DNA from 3 places in the Janthinobacterium sp. GW821-FHT03A03 genome. Region 3 is predicted to be linked to each of the others. Evidence: predicted binding sites of a transcription regulator. Region 3 holds the regulator's gene; each other region holds the start of a gene.
The links. Region 3 encodes FNR, which switches genes on or off when oxygen is low (the NO sensors DNR and NnrR bind a similar motif). Its sites were predicted from a motif close to TTGATNNNNATCAA; they were not measured.
Positions count from the first base shown of each region.

Region 1 (2,265 bases), on a different contig from region 3:
TGGCCGCTGCCAGCCTGGCCTTCGCCACCGCCGCCTACGCCAAGGACCCGAAGGAAATCGTCATCGGCACCAGCTCCGGCCCGTACTCCGACCAGCTGAAGCTGGGCATCAAGCCCATCCTGGAAAAACAGGGCTACAAGGTCAAGATCGTCGAATTCAACGACTACGTGCAGCCGAACTACGCGCTGGCCGAAGGCTCGCTGGACGCCAACGTGTTCCAGCACATCGTGTATCTGACCAAGTTCGCCACCGATAACAAGCTGCCATTGAGTTCATTGATCACCGTGCCGACCATGCCGATCGGCCTGTACGGCGGCAAGCAGAAAACCCTCGCCGAGGTCAAAAACGGCGCCACCATCACCATGCCGAACGATCCGACCAACCAGGCGCGCGCGCTGGTGATGCTGGCCAAGATGGGCTGGATCAAGCTCAAACCGAACGTCGACCCGCTGCGCGCGTCCGAGCGCGACGTGCTGGACAACCCGAAGAAGCTGAAACTGGTGCCGCTGGAAGCGGCGCAGCTGCCACGTTCGCTGGCGGACGCCGACTACGCTTTTGTGAACGGCAACTTCGCCCTGGCCGCCGGCATGAAGCTGACGTCGGCCCTCAGCGTGGAAAAGATCTCGGACAGCTACATCAACCTGGTGGCCATCCGCACGGCCGACAAGGCCAAGCCGTGGGTCAAGGACCTGGAAGCGGCCTACCGCTCGCGCGCCTTCCTCGACGCGACGAACAAGTATTTGGCCGGCTACGAAAAGACGGATTACCAGCTGGCGCTGGAAAAGACGCTGAAAAAATAAGCGGCGTGCACCAAACGTAAAAAGGACGGCCAAGGCCGTCCTTTTTTATTGTCCGCGCCTTGCGGGCGCTATCATGACTTAGAAGCGGTAGCCGACGCCTACGCCGATCAGGATAGGATCGACCTTGACTTCGCTGGCCTTGGCGCCACCGATGAAGACGTCGCTGCGGATCTGCACTTTCTTGATGTCGAAGTTCAGCGACCAGTTTTTGTCCAGCTTGTAGTCGACACCGGCTTGCAGCGAGTAACCCCAGCTGTCATGCTCCAGGCGACCGGCGCCGTTCAGCAATTTCACGTCGGAGATATTCGTGTAGTTGATGCCGGCACCCACGTAAGGGCTGAACTGTTTTTCCGGCATGAAGTGGTATTGCAGCGACAGGGTCGGCGGCAGATGCTTGAAGGTACCGATATTGTTGCCGTCGAGCTTGACGTCATGCTTTTGCGGGTAGGTCAGGATCAGCTCGGCAGCGATATTCGGCGTGAAGAAGTACGAAATATCGATTTCAGGAATCGTCTTGCTGCTGACCGTCAAACGGTCGGATGCGCCGACGCCACCGACAGGAGCAGATTTATCGGCCGGATCGATGTGCACGGCGCGCGCACGGACCAGCCATGGGCCTTCCTGTGCCATTGCATTGCCGGCGAGTGCGCCGATGGCGGCCAGGACGATTGCTGCTGCAGTTGCGGACTTTTTCATTCTAGTTCCCTCTTTTTGTCGTTAAGTAACGCTGCGAAGTCTAAGAGTGCAGTGCAACAAAAACTTTGATCCACATCAAATAGTGCTAGATGGCATCAAAAGAGGGATTTTTTTCTTTTCCCAGGTCAAGAAAATGCGGCATTGCAAAATCAAGCCAGCTCGGCAAACAGGCCGGCGACCCAGTCGGCAAACACGCGCACGCGCGGCGACAATTGCCGGTGATGCGGGTACAGCACGGACACGGGCAGCGGATCGGGCCGCAGGTGCGCCAGCACTTCCACCAGTTCGCCGGCCGCCAGCGCCCGCGCCAGGTGGTAGCGCGGCGCCTGGATCAGGCCCAGGCCCGCGCGGCAGCAGGCGTGATATGCGTCCGCGTTATTGACGGACACCGTGCCCGGCAAGGCCACGCTGTGGCGCCGGCCGTCCACCTTGAAATCGAAGGGCCAGACCTTGCCCGTCCGGGCGGAAAAGAAATTGACGGCGCGGTGGCCCGCCAGCTGCGCCAGGTCCTGCGGCGTGCCGTGCGCGGCCAGGTAGGCGGGGCTGGCGCACGTCATCTGCTCCAGCAGCGCCACGCGGCGCGCCACCATGGACGAGTCGCCCAGTTCTCCCACGCGCAGCACGCAATCGACGCCTTCGCGCACCAGGTCGACGAGGCGGTCGCCCATGCCGATTTCCAGTTCGATCAGGGGATAGCGGGCGCAGAACCGGTCCAGCACGGGCAGGACGAAGTGCATGGCCAGGGTCGCGTGCAGGTCGATGCGCAGCT
Region 1 is NZ_JBWKUZ010000005.1:23,789-26,053, reverse strand. It holds gene AC07VI_RS12460 (MetQ/NlpA family ABC transporter substrate-binding protein) at 1-800, shown strand, start outside; gene AC07VI_RS12455 (OmpW/AlkL family protein) at 879-1,496, opposite strand; gene AC07VI_RS12450 (LysR family transcriptional regulator) at 1,646-2,265, opposite strand, start outside.
Region 1: a site for FNR is predicted at 1,562-1,575, ahead of AC07VI_RS12455 (OmpW/AlkL family protein). Genes of this name have one in related genera too.

Region 2 (2,265 bases), on a different contig from region 3:
GTAATACTCTTCATCGTTGACTTCGAAGCGCCCCTTGCACAGGGTGGGATAGCTGGCGTTCTCGCCAGGCGCGTAGCGGTCGATCAGCACGCCGTTCAGGCGCGATTCGAGGCCGTTCGGCGTCTCCAGCCAGCGCACGGATTTCGCCGGCGAGCATACGCCATGGGTATTCGGCGCCTCGCCAGTCGCATACGACGACAGCGCGCAGCGTCCCTCGACCATCACGCACAGGCTGCCGAAGCCGAAGACCTCGATCTCGACTTCCGTCTTGCTGATCAATTGCTCGACCTGCGCCATGGACAGCACGCGCGGCAGCACGGCGCGGGCGATGCCGAAATGTTCATGGTAAAAATTGATGGCTTCGTAGTTGGTGGCCGAGCCTTGCACGGACAGGTGCAGGCGCAGTTGCGGCTGGTGCTGGGCCGCATACGCCATCAGGCCCGGGTCGGCGACGATCATGGCGTCGATGCCGGCCTGCGCGGCGCGGTCGATGGCGCTGCGCCACACGGCCCAGTTGTGCGGCTGCGGATAGGTGTTCAGCGCCAGCAGCACCTTGCGTCCATACTGATGGGCGTAGCGCACGCCCTCCGCGATGGCCTTTTCGTCGAAATTGAGGCCGGCGAAATTGCGCGCATTGGTGGCGTCGCGAAAGCCCAGGTAAACGGTGTCGGCGCCATTGTCGACGGCCGCTTTCAGGGCAGGCAGGCTGCCGGCGGGACAGACCAGTTCCAGCGGTCCGGCCACGCGGGTGGCGGTGGTTGATTCAAGCATCATGGTGTTCTCAGTCCTGTGTCGGCTCAGGGTGCAGACTATAGCCCCGCCCATGCCGCCCAGTCCTTGACGCAGGTGAAGGAATGCATGCATGGCTGGCGCGCGTTCAACTTGCTTGACCTGGCTGTAAAATGCCCCACTTTTCCCCCTTCGATTGCCCGCCATGACCCGCAAACCGCTGCTGATCTTCCTGCTTACCCTGTTCCTCACCGCGCTGCAGGTGCAGTGGGCCGGCCCGTCCGATGGCTATGACGCAGGGACCGTCTCCATGCTGTCGCCCGAAGTGCTGGGCGCGTATCCAGGCGTGCTGCTGCTGTTCCTGCTGGCCGTGTTCGCGCGCCGCCAACTGCCGCTGCTGCGCCAGGCCGCCATCTGCACGGGCCTGCTGGCCGTCTACTGGCTGCTGGCGAACTACGTCACCTTCGACGCGCGCGTGGCCAGCTGGAGTACCTACTCGCCGCTGGAAATCTGGGCCCACGTGCTGCCCGCCTCCGTCGCCAGCGTCGCCGCCTGCGGCGCCGCATTCTTTTTCGCGAGCTGGCTGATCCTGCGCGAAACGCGCTGGAACAAAACCGGCTGAGGTGGTTTTTTCACCTGCGTCAAGGATTCGTCACGCAACTGCACGCGCCCTTTGACGCCACTATATTTAGTGATTAACCTCCATAAAAACACCGCATGTTGTGTTTATTGGAGGTTTCATGACGACAAATGCAGTTCCATCCACGCGCGGCCAGGTCGATGTCGCCGCGTCCATCAATGAATACCTGGAGCGGCGCGACTGGCGCGTCAACGCCAACGCCAACCAGGGTTACTCGCTGGGCGGCCTGATACTCAACGTGTCGGGCAAGGTCATCGCCAACTACTGGCTGGACCAGGTCTATCCGCCGGAAGTGGGCGCGGCGCACCGCGAAGCGGCGCTGCACATCCACGACCTCGACATGCTGGCCGGCTATTGCGCCGGCTGGTCGCTGCGCACCCTGCTGCACGAAGGCTTGAACGGCGTGCCGGGCAAGATCGAATCAGGCCCGCCCAAGCACATGTCGAGCGCCATCGGCCAGATCGTCAATTTCCTCGGCACCCTGCAAAACGAGTGGGCCGGCGCGCAGGCCTTCAGTTCCTTCGACACCTACATGGCGCCCTACATCCGCAAGGACAGCCTGCGCTACGAAGACGTGCGCCAGTACATGCAGGAGCTGATCTTCAACCTCAACGTGCCGTCGCGCTGGGGCACGCAGACGCCGTTCACCAACCTGACTTTCGACTGGGTCTGCCCGGACGACCTGCGCGAACAGATTCCCGTCATCGCCGGCCGGGAAATGGACTTCAGCTATGGCGAGCTGCAGGCGGAAATGGACATGATCAACCGCGCCTACATCGAGATCATGATGGCGGGCGACGCCAAGGGCAGGGTCTTCACCTTCCCCATCCCCACCTATAACATCACCGAGGATTTCGACTGGCATAGCGAAAACGCGGAACGCCTGTTCGAGATGA
Region 2 is NZ_JBWKUZ010000025.1:52,555-54,819, forward strand. It holds gene ubiU (ubiquinone anaerobic biosynthesis protein UbiU) at 1-774, opposite strand, end outside; gene AC07VI_RS26735 (hypothetical protein) at 935-1,351, shown strand; gene AC07VI_RS26740 (ribonucleoside triphosphate reductase) at 1,470-2,265, shown strand, end outside.
Region 2: a site for FNR is predicted at 838-851, ahead of ubiU (ubiquinone anaerobic biosynthesis protein UbiU). Genes of this name have one in related genera too.

Region 3 (2,265 bases):
CACGGCGCCGCGCGTGAGGATGAAGTAATAGCCGCTCTTGCCGATCTTTTCCGTGCGCAAACGCCCCAGCAGGTTATCCTTGTACAGGCGCAATACGCCGATCACCACGCCGGCCACCTGGCCGTCGGCGGCCAGCACGGGCGCCACCATCTGCACGATGGGCATGCCGCTGGACTTGCCCAGCATCGGTTCGGTGATCATGGGCTGGCGCGTGCGCAGCACGGTCTGGAAGTACTCGCGCTCGGCCACGTTGATGCCGGCGCGCCCCGCCACTTCCGGCATGTCGGCCACGACGGCGCCGTGCGCGTTGAGCACCAGCACGTCGTCGAACAGCACCAGCATCGAGCGGCGCGAATAGTACTGGCGCAACTGGGCGGGCTGCGCGATCAGTTCCGGCGGCTGCTGCCTGGCCGTCAGGGTGACGATTTGCAGCAGCATGGCCAGCTTGTCATCGAGCTCGGCGGCGGTGCGGGTGATCAGCGATGACTGCTGGCTCAGCAGAACTCGGGTGAAGTCGTCGCGCATGTGCTGCACCTGGATCATGGTGACCAGCGCGATCATGGCGATCGAGGTCAGGCTGGTTGCCAGCGCGACTTTTGCTTTGATGCCGAGAGGCTTCATGATTTCCTTTTTCGGTACCGGGCGCTACAGGCGGCAGATAATGCCGTTAGGAATTTTCCTATCAATACATCAACTTGGCAAGCGGCGCCGCGCAAATGGCCCGCCCCGCACGGGCTTTTGACGATGTTGCCATATAATTAAAGTCCGAACGTCGTTTATTCAGCGAAATTACGGTGAAATTGGCACACGGCAACCGTGTATGCAGTAAACTTGTTATTGCATTTTCTAAAAGGTACCGACATGACTGAAGCGCTACTCTCTCCAACCTTGCCCACCGTGAACGTGGAAGCGTTGCGTGCGCGATGCTCGACCTGCAGCATGCATCAATTGTGCCTGCCGATGGGCCTCGACGTGGGCGACATGGACAGGCTGGACCAGATCATCGGCCGCCGCCGCAAGATCGCGCGCGGCGCCTCGCTGTTCCGCATCGGCGACTCGTTCCAGAACCTGTACGCGATCCGCCTGGGCCACTTCAAGACCTACCAGATCAATCCGGGCGGCGAAGAGCAGGTGACGGGTTTCCAGATGGCGGGCGAACTGCTGGGCATGGACGCCATCAGCGCCGACCGCCACCACTGTAATGCGGTGGCGCTGGAAGACAGCGAAGTATGTGAAATCCCGTTTTCCAGCCTGGAACAATTGCTGGGCAATATGCCGACCCTGCTGCGCCATTTCCACCGCATGATGAGCCAGGAAATCACGCGCGAGCAAAGCGTTATGTTGCTTTTAGGTAACATGCAGGCGACGCAGCGCTTTGCCGCCTTCATCGTCAACCTGGCGTCGCGCTATGAAGCGCGCGGCTATTCGAGCAGCAAATTCCAGCTGCGCATGTCGCGCGAGGAAATCGGCAACTACCTGGGACTGACCATCGAAAGCGTCAGCCGTTTATTGTCGAAATTCAAGAAGGAAGGCTGGCTGCGCGTGTCGAACCGCGAGATTGAAATCCTGCAGCCAGCGAAATTGAAGGCCATTACGGCCGGTACGGACGTCTGCAAATAACCGCACCGTCAAAACCGACTGCGCGTCGCGCTTTGCGGCCTGCGATGCTCGCTGTGCTATAGCACAGCTGTGCTTCTCAGCCACAAATCACTGCCGCTCGCTACGGTTTTCCCGCCACTGTACGTTATAGTTCCTCATCGGCGTGCAGCGCGATGCTGCGCTGCAGCGGCCAGGTCCAGATGCCGGACAGGCGCCATTCGCGCTTGTCGTTTTCCACCAGCACCTGCCAGCGGCTGCGTTCGAGCATCGGCAGCGCCACCGAGAAATTGCCGGCCGCATCGGGCTGCACCAGCAGCTTGATATCCTTTTCCGGCAGGGTCGCATGCGCCAGGTGCAGCAGCAAAGGCTTCTGGTACGCCTTGCCGAAGCTGTGCACGGAGCCGCTCAGGCGCGCTGCAGCGACGTCATACGCCAGGGTCGTATCCATCGCCAGGTCGCTGGCGATCGTGTCGCGCTTCAAATCCTGGTTGATGGCCTTGCCCTGCTTGTAATAATCGCCCACCACCAGCGCATCGGGTTGCGTAAACGCAATATAGCCCATGAAGCTGCCGACGACCACGGACAGGCCGGGACCGATCATCAGCAGCCATGGCCAGCGGTGCTTGTACCACGGGGCAACGGGGGCTTGCAGTTTCAGACTGTCGG
Region 3 is NZ_JBWKUZ010000014.1:65,622-67,886, forward strand. It holds gene AC07VI_RS21350 (response regulator) at 1-621, opposite strand, end outside; gene fnr (fumarate/nitrate reduction transcriptional regulator Fnr) at 862-1,620, shown strand; gene AC07VI_RS21360 (FixH family protein) at 1,745-2,265, opposite strand, start outside.